Algoriphagus machipongonensis: one gene and its partner. The protein of the gene in region 2 interacts with the protein of the main gene of each other region in a pairwise test. Links are inferred from orthologs where the notes say so. Each region holds a gene or a part of one and is shown on either strand. Other genes may lie near its edges.

Region 1 (7,461 bases), 2.5 Mb from region 2 along the record:
TTGTAATAGATCAAACTGCTTGTATTTAGTATTTAGTATTTAGAGAGCCTTAATCAGATTAATTAGCATTTTCTTTATTATTTCAGCCCTGTCTTTAAAATCTAAATACTCCTTATCTTCCAAGTACCCTAATTTTTGAGCTAGTAAAAGCTCATTTTCTACTTCATTTAAAGAACCTAATGAATAATGTAGAAAATTTCTGAATTCTGCATTCCCACCCCTACCAGCACCTTCTGCTATATTATTTGAAATAGAATATACTGCACGGTTTGTTTGGGACACCAAAGAGAACTTTTCAAAATCAGGATATTTGCGTGTCCTTAAACTGACTAAAACAGCAAGATCTACAGACTTTTTATATACTTCCAAATCTTCATATCTATGCCGCCCCAATTCTATATACTAAATTCTAAATACCATATACCATCTTACACTCCGAACAACAATCTTTCTGGTTCTTCTAGTAATTGTTTAACTCTTACCAAGAAGCTAACTGACTCACGTCCATCGATGATTCGGTGATCATAAGAAAGTGCCAAATACATCATCGGAAGAATGACTACTTCTCCATCAACAGCCATTGGGCGCTGTACAATATTGTGCATACCTAGGATGGCAGACTGAGGTGCATTGATGATCGGAGTAGACATCATGGACCCGAAGATTCCTCCGTTGGTCAAAGTGAAAGTACCACCTGTCATTTCATCAATAGAAAGTTTATTGTCTCTCGCTTTGGTAGCCAATCTCACTACTTCTTTCTCTATTTCGTCGAAGCTAAGCGTTTCAGCATTTCTGATTACTGGAACAACCAATCCTTTTGGCGCAGAAACTGCAATGGAAATATCACAATAGTCATTGAATACCATTTCATTGCCATCAATCTTAGCATTTACTGCTGGCCACTCCTGAAGAGCTACGCAAACAGCTTTCGTGAAGAAAGACATAAAGCCAAGGCCTACGCCATGCTTCTCCTTGAACTTCTCCTTGTATTTACTTCTCAGATCCATGATTGGCTTCATGTTCACCTCATTAAAGGTGGTAAGCATTGCCGTTTCATTTTTCACAGAAACTAATCGCTTAGCAACCGTCTTTCTCAAGGAAGACATTTTCTCTCTACGCTCATTTCTGGATCCTAAAGCTGGAGCTGCCTCTGCAGGCGATGCAGGTTTGGAGGAGGAAGCTGCTGGAGCTGGAGCCGGCTTCTTCGCATTTTGTGCATCCTCTTTGGTGATGCGTCCGTCTTTACCGGAACCGCTAACAGATTCTGGAGAGATCCCTTTTTCTGATAATATTTTTGATGCTGCTGGAGAAGCGTGCCCTGTAGCATAATTTGTATTTCCTGATGCAGGTGCAGACTCTTTACCAGAACCCGTTTCTGTCTCTGGTTCAGCAGCAGCTTCAGGTTCACCATCAGTCACCTCAATCTTACAGATCAGGCCACCTATTTCTAAGGTATCACCTTCAGCGGCAACATGTCTCAAGATACCAGATGCTTCAGCTGGCAACTCAAATGTTGCTTTATCAGAGTCCACTTCAGCAATAATTTCATCCAATGCCACATATTCACCTTCCTCTTTGAGCCAATTCGCCAAAGTCACCTCTGTAATAGATTCTCCTACAGTAGGAACAACCATTTCTTTTACTTCTCCGGTTTTTGAAGGGCCAGATGAAGGGGCTGGTGAGTCAGCAGTCTTTTCTTTTGATTCTTCTTTACTTTCGGAAGGAATTCCATCTTCATCTATGCTGCAAATGACAGCTCCAATTTCTAATGTATCTCCTTCTTGGGCTTTAATTCTCAAAATTCCTGTAGCCTCTGCAGGCAATTCAAAAGTTGCTTTATCAGATTCCAGTTCACAAAGGACTTCATCCATTTGAACTTGATCTCCATCATTTTTAAACCATTGCCCTACGGTAACCTCGGTAATGGATTCGCCTACTGCTGGCACTTTAATTTCTTTGCTCATGAGTTTTTCTTTTTAACCCTTACTGGTTACAGTGAGAGTTGGAACAAAATGATATGATTATTTTGGATTGGATTAGTTGATTTTTAAGGCTTTCGCTACAATCGCCTTTTGTTCTTCTACGTGAACTTTATTATATCCCGTAGCTGGTGATGCAGAAGATTTTCTAGCAATGACATCCATTGGCAATTCTTTATAAAGTAATCTTAGAATGTAATTCCAATAGCCCATGTTTTCTGGTTCCTCTTGTACCCAGATTACTTCAGCACCTTTATAATTTGCCAACAGTTCAATCATCTGCTTCTTGGGAAGTGGGTGAATCTGCTCAATTCTAACTATTGCTACGTTATCTATTTTTTCCTTTTCTCTGGCTTCTTCTAGATCATAGTAAATTTTACCAGAACAAAGTACCACTCTTTTCACCTTCTTGGCATCTACAGTAGTATCTGGTAGAATTTCTCTAAACGAACCTGAAGTAAATTCTGAAATTGGAGAAATCACTTTTGGATGTCTCAATAGAGATTTAGGAGACATGACAATACATGGTTTTCTGAAATCCCAAGCCAATTGTCTTCTTAGTAAATGGAAGAAATTTGATGGCTCTGTGATATTAGCTACCACGATATTGTACTCTGCTGATAATTGAAGGAAACGTTCCGGTCTTGCATTGGAGTGCTCTGGACCCTGTCCCTCATAACCATGAGGAAGTAACATGACCAGACCGTTCATACGCTGCCACTTGGACTCACCAGAAGAAATAAACTGATCAATCATCGTTTGTGCGCCGTTGGCAAAGTCTCCAAACTGAGCTTCCCAAATAGTTAAGGCATTCGGGTTGGCCATCGCATAACCATATTCAAATCCTAATACAGCATATTCAGAAAGCAGGGAGTTATAGATTTGAAACATCCCTATTCTTTCCTTCATCTCTAAAAGTGAGTTGTAAGGTTCATTAGTAGTAGCATCGTGAAGAACTGCATGTCTGTGGGAGAATGTCCCTCTCTGACAATCCTGGCCTGTGATTCTCACTTGTTTCCCTTCAATCAATAGAGATCCATAGGCTAACAATTCTGCAGCGGCCCAGTTCAATTCTTTCGTATTAAAGAACATATCTTTTCGCTGCTTCATCTGAGCTTCAATCTGCTTGATTGGCTTAAATCCTTTTGGGATAGCTGTTAAAGCATCAGCAACCTTTTTGATATCCTCTTCACTTATTCCTGTCTTTGGTGACTGATTAAAGTCTTCAGGGGTTGATCTTCTTAATGTTCCCCATTCTTCTTCAAACTTGGTTGCTTGATAAGGCAATGGTTTTTCCTTCACCATATTCAAGCGATCCTGAAGTAATTGACGAAACTCTGCATCCATCTGCTTGGCGATTTTAGCATCTAAGTCTCCTTTTTCTGTCAATCGCTTTACATAAATCTCTCTTGGATTTGGGTGCTTAGAGATCAAGTTATATAGCTCCGGCTGGGTGAATTTCGGCTCATCCGACTCATTATGTCCATGGCGTCTATAACAAACCATGTCTACAAAAATATCTCTGCTGAATTTCTGTCTAAATTCTGCAGCTAGCTTAGCAGCAAATACAACCGCTTCCGCACTGTCCCCATTGACGTGAATGACGGGTGCATCGATAATTTTAGCAACATCCGTACAGTATATCGACGAACGAGCATCATCAAAATCAGTGGTAAACCCAACCTGATTATTAATAACAAAGTGAATGGTTCCTCCAGTATTGTAGCCTTTAAGATCTGCCATCTGAGTTACCTCATAAACGATCCCTTGACCAGCTACAGCTGCATCCCCGTGGATGAGTATTGGAAGTGCTTTTTTCTTATCTCCTTTATATTCGGAGTCAATTTTTGCTCTAATAAATCCTTCCACCACTGGGTTAACAGCTTCTAGGTGCGATGGATTTGGAGCTAATTTTAGATGGACATTATTAGAGTTTGGCGTAACGATATTACTGGAATACCCCATATGGTATTTCACATCTCCGTCACCCATAGTCAAGTCAGGCTTGGCAGTACCCTCAAATTCCGAAAAAATCTGCTCATAGGTTTTACCCATGATATTTGCCAACACATTAAGTCTTCCTCTGTGTGCCATGCCTATCATCACTTCCTCTACACCTAATGTAGCTGAGGTATTGATTACAGCATCAAGAAATGGAATGGTGCTTTCACCGCCCTCTAAAGAGAAACGCTTCTGACCAAGATATTTTGTATGTAGGAAGTTTTCAAAAACAACCGCCTGATTCAATTTGAAAAGAATTCGTTTTTTCTCTTCTGTGGATGGATCAAAAGCTAATGCTTCTTTTTCAACTTTCGTTTTGAACCAATCCAGCATTTCAGGATCCCTGATATACAAATATTCAAAACCTATATTTCCTTCGTAGATTTTCTTTAAAGCATCGATAATCACCGAAAGCTTAGCAGTTCCTATCCCGATTTCTTTTCCAGCCTGAAATTCAGTATTCATGTCCTCTTGGCCCAAACCAAAATCTTTTGGGTCAATGAGTGCCTTCCGATCTCTTCTTTCTCTTACTGGGTTGGTTTTAGATCTCAAATGTGCTCTGGAGCGATGCGCATGAATCAAAGCACGAACTTTAATTTCCTTAGGCAATTGCTCCATGTCCATAATGGTCCCAGGAGTTGCCAATGCCCCATTCTTAGGAGTAGGTTGGCCGTTGCTAGAAACTGGAGTCTCTCCTGCCTCAACATCGTAATTTGTCAAGGCAAAGTCGAATCCGTCGAAAAACTCTTTCCAGCTTGGGTCTATTGAATTTGAGTCGCTTTTATAAGAAGCGTAAAGCTCATCTATGTATGAAATATGAGCGTTTGCTATAAATGAAAATTTATCCATGATGGGTTATTCAGATCTCCACAAAACTATGTGGTTATATTGATTTAAAAAAACCGCTTATTTGCTTTACCGAATATTTGTTGCAGAAAAGAAAACGATACTTAGTAAGTATCGCTATCAATTCTTTTTAAAGAACAAATGTTAATTCTTTAACTCTTTTACACAGAAAATGTTTCTATGGGAGCCAATCAGCAGGAGGATCTAATGTAGTGTCATCTACCACACGGCAATCATCTGGGATCAAACCATCCTGTTGACGAAAATCAAGATCTGCCCCATTGATATAAATTCTCTCCTCAACTTCTCCAGCAGCCATAAAGTAACCTAGAACCACTTCATTAGGATTGTCCAAGCTAATCATGTTGCCTCTGATATTCGCAGGCGGAGGATCAAATACGGATCCTGAAATCCCAACTTGCTGCTTCACTAATCGAAGAAATCGATAGGCCTCAGCAGTAATACTCAATTGTTTGAGATCAACTCTAAAAGTTGTGACAAACCTTAATCCATCATCAGGAATAAAGCCTGCTTTCATTCGAGTACTCAACCCATCAAAAACATCATCGTTTGACAGAAAAACAGAATAATTCCCTACTTCTTCTTGCACATAGCAGAGATTACAACAATCCTTTGGCGCCGGAGCTCTTGTTTCTCGGTCCACATAAAGATCAGGTCGTGTATGTAATTCATAAACCGAAGGACCATTTCTCCAATAATAGAAATTATTTTGGCCAGCAGGATCCTCTACATCCACATATATCCCAACACCAGAAGCCAAATTTATTTCTCCTTCCACAGGACTAGTTTCAGATCGAAAATATATATCCTGAATCGCTATTTCTGATTCTATTTTTTCTGGAAGAGAGGTATATACTTTTCCATCTGTTAACTGAATCTGTAATGTATAAGACCTTCCAACAATCGCCGAAAACTCATCTGGCGAGTAATACATACCACGATCATCTTTATCTTCAGCAAAGAAAGTCACTACCCCTTCATTATCTCGGACAATAACGGTAGCATTGGAAACAGGCCTTACCAAGCCTTCAAATACGCTTCCATATGTATCACTTCTTGTCAAGCGAATAACATGAGGACCTTTCCCACTAGTAACCATCCCATCTATCGTAAGGAGTTGGACTCCCTCTTCGACTTCCACAGCATATGGATCTATACAGGAAAACATAATCAACATAAGGAAAAACCAAGGCGATTTTCTAATCAACATCTGCATTAGAATTTAATAGAATAACTCAAACTAGGTAAAGGAACGCCTAAAACTGCTAATCTCATGGCTTGTGGCGGAGCACCTAGTTCATCCACAAAGAATAGAGAGAAAGGATTCTTACGAGCATACACATTCAGGATAGAAAAAGTCCAGTCGCCATCCCAAAATTTACCATCTCCAGGAATCTTAAAATTTACAGATAAATCAAGGCGATGAAAATCAGGCAAACGCTCTTCATTTCTTCTATTAAAATAAGCTAAACTATTACCACCGTAGTCAAATTTGGCTTCTGGAAAAGTCACTGGCCTTCCTGTGCTATACCCAAAAGTTGCAGATACAGAAGTATTGGTACTTACCTTGTAATTTCCTATGAAGGTAAAGTCATGGGGTTTATCATAGTTGGATGCATACCATTCCCCATCATTGATAATCTCTTCTTCAAATGGAGTGATCACTTGCCTTAGACTTCTGGAATAGGTGTAGGACACCCAACCAGTCAACCTCCCTAAGTTTTTCTTCACATACAATTCTATTCCATAAGCTCTACCATTTGCAGGAACCAACTCGGTCTCCAAGTGATTTTGCAAAATCAAGTTTGCCCCATCTTTGTATTCAATGACATTCTGAATGTCTTTGTAATAAACCTCAACAGAGGTTTCAAAAATATTGCCTTTGAAATTATTGTAGAATCCCAAAGAAATCTGATCCACGATTTGAGGTTTCAAGTATTGATCACTCAACTTCCAAACATCCGTTGGAGCAATGGTGGCTGTATTGGAAATTAGATGAATAAATTGGTACATTTTATTGTAGCCAATTTTCACAGAACTTGATTTAGAAAAGGAATATCGCAAGGAACCTCTTGGACCTAAACCATTGTATGTCTGTATTTCTTCACCATCACCATAGGTAGTTTCACTGATTGCCGTACCATCAGAAATGGGTTGATTTTCTTCATATTCTCGCACAACTCTGGGCCCATAATAACCATACATATCATACCTGAGCCCGTAAGACATCCCAAAGCGTTCTCCTATTTCAAATTCATGTTGGAAGTGTACTCCTGATTCTCTACCTGATTCATCTTGAACTTTTTGAGGCAAAATCCCTGATTCCTGCCCTTGGGATGGGATAAGTTCCCCAGGCTGTAAAGCGATTGTTTTGAAATCACCACCAAAGGTCAGCTTGTTTGTTTCATTAAATTGATAATAGAAAAAAGCTTTTGCTCCGATGTCCTTTATACCTGAGTTGAGGTCAAAATCATTGATCCCAGAGCGGTTGAAAATGCTATAATCGTATTGGGTATAATAGCCCAGTACTTCAAAGCCCATCTTATCGTTTACAATACTTTTCCATTGTAAAGAATGACTGTTGTTTTTCCATGAAACTGTGGTATCCGAAGCA
Region 2 (7,075 bases):
GGTGCTCTGATTCATGAAAGTAGGCTTGGATAAAAACTTAGCATTATCCCACCGCTGATTTTGACGAACCACTATTTTAATCTGGGTCTCAGGGCTTGTAACATCTACCTTGGAGTAATTAACGATAGTATTCACCTGCTGCAAACCTCTCCTTCCTGCCGTTTGAGTTGGAGGTACTACAGCGGCTCCAACAGTCAAAAGATCCTCGTAAACCATGAATCGCTTGGTTAAAATAACTTCACTTTCATCCCTCCTTCTATAAACCTTGACTACATAATTCCCTGACTTGGTGACTCTTGGAACCTTAAACTCATAATGGATATAGGGGATTCTTGTGTTGACCGAATAATCATAATCCTGAACATTAAATTCATTATAGGCAATTAAAAAGTCATTGTTTTTCAATGCCGATTGCTGCCAATCAGCATCGCAATGGATCAACTTGGCCGTATACAACTCAGGATCATATGCTAGATCATCAAAAAACAATACCAAAGGCCTTCCTCCATTGATGGACACAACGGGAGCATCCAGCTGACTTCCGGTGGTTTCCCCCATAGGAAACAGCCTGACAGACTGAATATGATCTTTATAAACCTTATCTTCTATTACTTGGCCAAAAACATTGGTACCAAGCAATAAACTTATCAAAGTTAGAAGTCCTGTTAATCTTTTCATGCTCGTCAAAATAGTCAAATTGAAAAGCAAAATAAGCATCCCTAGGCGATTGTCTCCTGAATCATAGAAATTTGATCGACCAAAGCCTCCCATTTATCATTCATTTCATTCAATTGTTTATGAAGTTCTTGATGTTTGAGCTGGGCTTTTTTTGCTTCTTCATCATCAGAATATAGGGACGGATCCGCCATTTTGGTTTCAAGCTGACTCTTACTTTGCTCTAGCTTCTCTATACTAGCTTCAACTTTAGAAAGACTTTCCTCTAATTTCTTAAGCTCTTTTTTAGCTTGATTTAGCTCAACTTGACTTTTTTGAGGGGCAGGCTTCGATTTTTTCGGAGCTTTTTCAGCTGTAGGCTCCTTTTTCTCAACTTGTTGAGATTTCCAAAAAGCATACTCTTCATAGGTACCTGGATACTCCTTTATTTCATGATCTTCTATAAACCAGATTTTATTGGCCACTCCCTTGATGAAATGTCTATCGTGTGATACCGTTACAAAAGTCCCTTCATACTGCTGTAATGCTTGAATCAAAATATTGACCGACTGGAAGTCCAAATGGTTTGTAGGTTCATCCAAAAGCAGAAAATTGGCTTCAGAAATCAAGGTTTTCGCAAGGGCTACTCTAGACTTTTCTCCTCCTGATAATACTTTTATCTTCTTAAACACATCATCATTTGTGAATAAGAAGCATCCTAAGACATTTCTGAGTTCAGTTTCTGTTTTGGCACTTCCTTCCTGACTCATCTCCTGAAGAACCTCATTTTCTAAGGTTAAAGCTTCTAATTGATGCTGAGCAAAAAAGGATTTAATAACATTGTATCCTTCCTCCCTTTCGCCATTGATCTTTTCTGAGCCATCAATGATTCTCAATAAAGTAGACTTTCCCTTACCATTTGCTCCAATCAGTGCGATCTTATCACCACGCTCAATTCTTGCTGTCGTGTTTTTCAAGATGACATTTTCCCCATAAGCTTTTGACACATGGTCTAAAACCACCACATCTCTACCTGATTGCTTTGAGAATTTAAACTTAAAATTGACAGAAACTTGATCATCCACTACCTCGTGCACTTTCTCCATGCGATCCAATGCTTTAATTCTGGACTGAACCTGATTTGATTTGGTAGCTTTGGCACGGAATCGCTCAATAAACTTTTCCGTTTGTTTAATCATTTGCTGCTGATTCTCGTAGGCATTTTGCTGAATCTCCATACGTTCTTTCTTCTCTTCCTTATAAAAGGAATAGTTACCAGAATAAAGAGTGAGAGTCTGATTTGCTACCTCCACAGTACTGCTGATGCAATTATCTAAAAATGTTTGATCGTGTGAAACTACCACTACCGCTCCTTCGTAGGTTTTAAGATAGTTTTCTACCCATTGGATGGAAGGTAAATCCAAGTGGTTGGTAGGCTCATCCAGCATTAGTAGAGAAGGCTTTTCCAATAAGAGTTTTGCGAGCATCACTCGCATCCTCCAGCCTCCGGAAAAAGTTCTTAGCGGCTTTTGCAGATCAGAGGTTTTAAAACCAATTCCTTCTAAAACCTCCTCAGCTTTTGCCTTAATTGTATACCCTTCATTTGCTTCAAACTGATCCTGAAGTTTGGCAAGTCGATCCATAATTTCCTCAGAATGATCCGTTTCCATTTGGATAAGGACTTGGTTTATTTCTTCTTGCAGATCAAGGGTTTCTTTAAAAGCTGCCAAAGCCACATCGAGAATACTATCATCAGATTGGTAAGACAGCAAGTCTTGATTTAAAAATCCAATGGTACAATCTTTTGCTTTCTGAACTTCTCCCGATGAGGGTTGAAAATCTCCAGAAATAATTTTCAAAAGTGTAGATTTACCTGTACCATTCTGACCAACCAAACCTATTTTATCTTTAGGCTTGATATGGAGGTTGGCATTTTCGTAAAGCGGACGTCCGCCGATGTAATAGGAAAGGTTGCTGATCGATAACATGCCCCAAAAATAAAGATTAACCCGTTCATATACCTTTGAAAAAAGAACATTCTGATTTTGATTAGTTTACTTACTGTAAGACAACAATAATTATGAAAAGCTTATCAACATTTACATTTTCTATGCTTTTTGCAGCAGTATCTCTGAATGCAAATGGCCAGCAAGGAGGAGAAGCTTCTCTTCAAGCGATAAAAATTAACGACGATTCCAAAAAAATTGACATTTCTCAAGCGAAAGCTGAGGTTCAGTTGGACAAACTGTCTCTACCTCCCAACTTTAAGATTGAGGTCTATGCTGCAGATGTTCCCAATGCCAGATCATTAGCTTTGAGCGAGGAAGGAATTGTCTTCGTCGGTTCACGGCAGGAAAACAAAGTCTACGCAATCGTAGATGAAGATGGAGATGGCAAAGCAGATTCCAAATACATACTGGGTGAGGAAATGAATATGCCAAATGGCGTTGCCTATAGAGATGGTGATCTTTATGTTGCTGAGGTGAACAGAATTTTAAAGTATAAAGACATCAAAAACAATTTGAGTAATCCTACTTTTGAAGTGATTTATGATGGGTACCCAACAGAATCACATCATGGTTGGAAATTTATTTCTTTTGGACCTGATGGGATGCTTTATGTACCTGTAGGAGCCCCATGTAATATCTGTGATCCTGAAGAGGATATTTTCGCTTCTATCACTAGAATTGACGTCGATGCTTCTAGTCCAAGCCCAGAAGTGTATGCGCATGGCGTGAGAAATACCGTAGGATTCGACTGGAATCCAAAGACAGGAAACCTATGGTTTACTGACAATGGTAGAGATATGTTGGGTGATGATATTCCAAATTGTGAATTGAATAAAGTAACTGCTTCAGGACAGCACTTTGGCTATCCTTTTTGGCATGCCGGAGATGTAAAAGATCCAGAATTTGGAGAAGCAGGAGGACCGAAAAGTGATTATGTAGCGCCTGCTGCCTTAATGGGACCTCACAATGCACCGCTGGGTATGAGGTTTTATGAAGGAAGTATGTTTCCAAATGCCTACCAAAACCAAATCTTTGTTGCGAAACATGGATCTTGGAATAGAAGCAAAAAAGCAGGGTACATTGTAGCCGTAGAAAAGTTAGATGCAAACTCTAATGTAGTGAGCGAAGAAACCTTTATCGAAGGCTGGCTTGATGATGCCTCGCAAGATGTTTGGGGTCGACCTGTAGATGTTCAAGCTCTACCTGATGGCAGTTTGCTTGTTTCAGATGATATGGCAGGAGTTATTTACCGGGTTACTTATACCGGAATGTAAAAATTTGAGGGAAGTTTTCACTTCCCTCTTTTTATTTTAACCAATCTGGTTTTGTGGTGATTATTTCCGCCTGCAGTTGATTTAAGAGGTTGTATAGCCCAAAATAAGTCCTGTTGATATAAAGACCGTGACGTGAGCCTCTCGCCTGCCTAGACTTCTTAAACATGGCATCATTAGAAACCCGGTCGCCTAGCAAGAAGATCTGTTCAAAAAAGCTATCATCTGAAAAATCAAAACTTTCGGAATGGAAAGGTTTCCCAAGTAAGGATATCATCTCTTTAAAAACAGATTTGAAATACTTTTGCTCCTCAGGGGTGTCTTTATCCGATATAAACTCCAAGTCGAAGAATATTTGATCCAGCTCCTCTGCATTGATCAATAAATCTCTCTTGATCAAGGAGAAATAACCTTGGTAAAAATCCTCGGGAATTACTTTTACACACCCAAAATCAATCACCCCAAGTTGATCCTTATCCTGAACAATAAAATTACCTGGATGCGGGTCTGCATGCACCTGACCAAGGTTATGCACCTGATGATGATAAAAATCCCAAAGCGCCTGTCCTATTTGATTTCTGGACTTTTGAGAGGGATTGGTTTCTAACCATTCTTTTAGATGTTTTCCATCCATCCAATCCATGGTAATAATTCTCTCTGCACTTTGCTCTTCGTAATAATTCGGGAACTTCAAATTGGGAATCTCTGAGCAAGCTGCTGAAATTTCTTTCGACCTCTCCACTTCGAGTATGTAATCCGTTTCTTCTAGCAGTTTTTCCTCAACCTCCGCCATATAATGGTCCAGCTCTCGCTCATTCATATTCAACAGCCGAAGGGCAAATGGTCGAACTAACTTCAAATCCGAACTTACTGAATCTGCAATTCCTGGATATTGAATTTTAACCGCCAGATCCTGACCATTTTTTGAGGCTTTATGAACCTGCCCTATGGATGCAGCATTAACCGCAGACCTGGTGAAAGAGTCGTACATCTGCTCTGGTGATTTTCCAAAGTACTTTTGAAAAGTCTTCACCACTAACGGATAAGAAAGCGGTGGCGCAGAATATTGAGCCATGGCAAACTTGTCCTGATAGGCTCTAGGCAATAAGTTTTTATCCATTGACATCATTTGAGCCACCTTTAATGCAGAGCCTTTCAACTCACTTAAAGACTTATAGATGTCTGTGGCATTGCTTTTATGTAGTTCATCTTTGTTGAGATCATGCTGAACGACCTTTTTGGCATAATGCTTCACATAATTTCCACCAACTTTTGCACCAGTGGAAATAAATTTTGCAGCTCGCTGCACTTTAGATACAGGAATCGAAGTCTGCTCGGTTAGGTTATCTCTCATGGCTTATTTAGACTGGTACATAAATTTTGCGAAGTCCAAAAAGGAATCCAATGCACTTTTTCCCATCAAGTCAAAAGCTAAATTGACTGACTTTTCTATCGCTGCATCTGTTTTTTCAAATCTTGGAGACCTGTCATCAAGCCAGTATTTAAAAACAAACCAAAGTTGTATCCACATGGCTTCATCGTACTTTTCGCTGATATATGGCCTCTTTGCTATCTCTTCCGTTTCCTCCCCTTCCAGAATGATGTCATTCGCGAATTCTTTGAACCTTGCCTTAAACTCACTGGTCTCTTTAGGTAGTGCGGTGATTTTTTGACTTGTACTGGAATAGACACTTAGCAAATAAGATCTATTTTTCTTCAGTTCTTCAATCCAAGTAAAGAGAAAACCAAGAAATTTTTCTCTTGCACTGTATTCATTATAAACTTCCTCCGAAGAAATTTGCTTGATCGTCTCTTCAAAAATTTCTATCCAAACAGCTGATTTAATCGCATCAAAAGAGGAATACCAAACGTAAAACTCCTCTTCTTTCAACTTAATGTCTCTCGCAAATTTAAAGATCGATTTTGGAGCTGTGCCATGTTCTAAAACATGAGACTTAAATGCGTCAAGAATGATTTTTTTATAGTCTTTCTTAGTACTTTTTTTTGTTGCGGCAGTTGTCATATGGTATACTTTTATCTATATGCTTAACTGCTAAAAGTGGCTATTGGTTTATTATTTAGGCATAAAAAAACCGGAGATAAATCTCCGGCCCTATTTTATGCTCTTTATTTTACACCACCTTTTCAATCACCAAGTTGTGATTTGTATAAATACAGACATCAGCAGCGATGTTCAAACTCTCTCTTACCATTTCTTCTGCGGACATTTGAGGAGCAAATTGTTTCATGGCACGAGCAGCAGATTGTGCATACATACTCCCAGAACCAATGGTTGCAATTTCCATATCAGGCTCTATCACATCTCCAGTCCCAGAGATAATCAAAATATCATCTTGGTCAGCTACAATCATCATTGCCTCCAGTTTGCTAAGCATCCTGTCGGTTCTCCACTCCTTGGCCAATTCAACAGCTGCTCTTTTCATATTATTCCCAAAGGCACCCAGTTTTTCTTCAAACTTCTCTAGAAGTGTAAAAGCATCAGCCGTGGAACCAGCAAAGCCAGTCACAATTTTTCCACCCTGTAAAACTCTAAGTTTCTTAACTGTACTTTTTGCTACTGTATTACCTAAAGTTGCTTGTCCATCTGCTCCAATGACTACTTCTCCATTATGACGAATTGCGACAACCGTGGTAGATTTAATTCTTTCCATATTTTCTATTTTCTAAAACTTCTAGTAAAAATCTCAGTATCCTTTATTGACTCGATTAAAACCAATTTCTGCTTTATTACCAATAACCGTACAAAAAGCAAAAAGTCCTGAAATCAGGACTTTTTGGCAGTTTAATATTTGATAGATCAGACTAGCAGTCTGATTGGATCTTCTAATAGACTCTTCAGAGAAAGTAAGAAGGCTGAGCCAACAGCTCCATCTACTACCCTATGGTCGCAAGACAGGGTTACCTTCATCACATTTCCAACTTTCATCTCTCCATTTTTCACAACTACTGTTTCCTTGATCCCGCCTACTGCTAGGATACAAGAATCTGGTGGATTAATGATCGCAGTAAATTCTTCAATACCAAACATCCCTAAGTTTGAGATAGTGAAAGTATTTCCTTCCCAATCTTTTGGTTGCAGCTCTTTATTCTTGGCCTTACCTCCTAAGGATTTTGCTTGAG

What was found.
Region 1: the proteins of ALPR1_RS14485 (region 2) and ALPR1_RS03955 interact in binary tests that used the Escherichia coli proteins (3 or more experiments, as listed by UniProt). The link is inferred for Algoriphagus machipongonensis from one-to-one orthologs.

What each region holds. Positions count from the first base shown.
Region 1 is NZ_CM001023.1:914,840-922,300, reverse strand. Bases 1,837-5,166 are described here. They hold ALPR1_RS03955 (2-oxoglutarate dehydrogenase E1 component), read right to left. Parts: upstream 4,830-5,166; coding sequence 2,037-4,829; downstream 1,837-2,036. Other genes in these bases: ALPR1_RS03950 (DUF4249 domain-containing protein), read right to left, coding at 5,005-5,166; odhB (2-oxoglutarate dehydrogenase complex dihydrolipoyllysine-residue succinyltransferase), read right to left, coding at 1,837-1,964. In the rest of the region: ALPR1_RS03965 (four helix bundle protein), read right to left, coding at 40-369; more of odhB, read right to left, coding at 429-1,836; more of ALPR1_RS03950, read right to left, coding at 5,167-6,057; ALPR1_RS03945 (TonB-dependent receptor), read right to left, coding at 6,063-7,461. UniProt on the Escherichia coli protein: E1 component of the 2-oxoglutarate dehydrogenase (OGDH) complex which catalyzes the decarboxylation of 2-oxoglutarate, the first step in the conversion of 2-oxoglutarate to succinyl-CoA and CO(2).
Region 2 is NZ_CM001023.1:3,444,001-3,451,075, forward strand. The notes cover bases 182-3,125. They hold ALPR1_RS14485 (ABC-F family ATP-binding cassette domain-containing protein), read right to left. Parts: upstream 2,643-3,125; coding sequence 720-2,642; downstream 182-719. Other genes in these bases: ALPR1_RS14480 (type IX secretion system plug protein), read right to left, coding at 182-678; ALPR1_RS14490 (PQQ-dependent sugar dehydrogenase), read left to right, coding at 2,765-3,125. Also shown: more of ALPR1_RS14480, read right to left, coding at 1-181; more of ALPR1_RS14490, read left to right, coding at 3,126-3,937; ALPR1_RS14495 (ABC1 kinase family protein), read right to left, coding at 3,969-5,288; ALPR1_RS14500 (TetR family transcriptional regulator C-terminal domain-containing protein), read right to left, coding at 5,292-5,957; ATP-dependent protease subunit HslV, read right to left, coding at 6,067-6,606; ALPR1_RS14510 (pyruvate dehydrogenase complex dihydrolipoamide acetyltransferase), read right to left, coding at 6,753-7,075. UniProt on the Escherichia coli protein: Genetic data indicate it may be involved in ribosome assembly or function.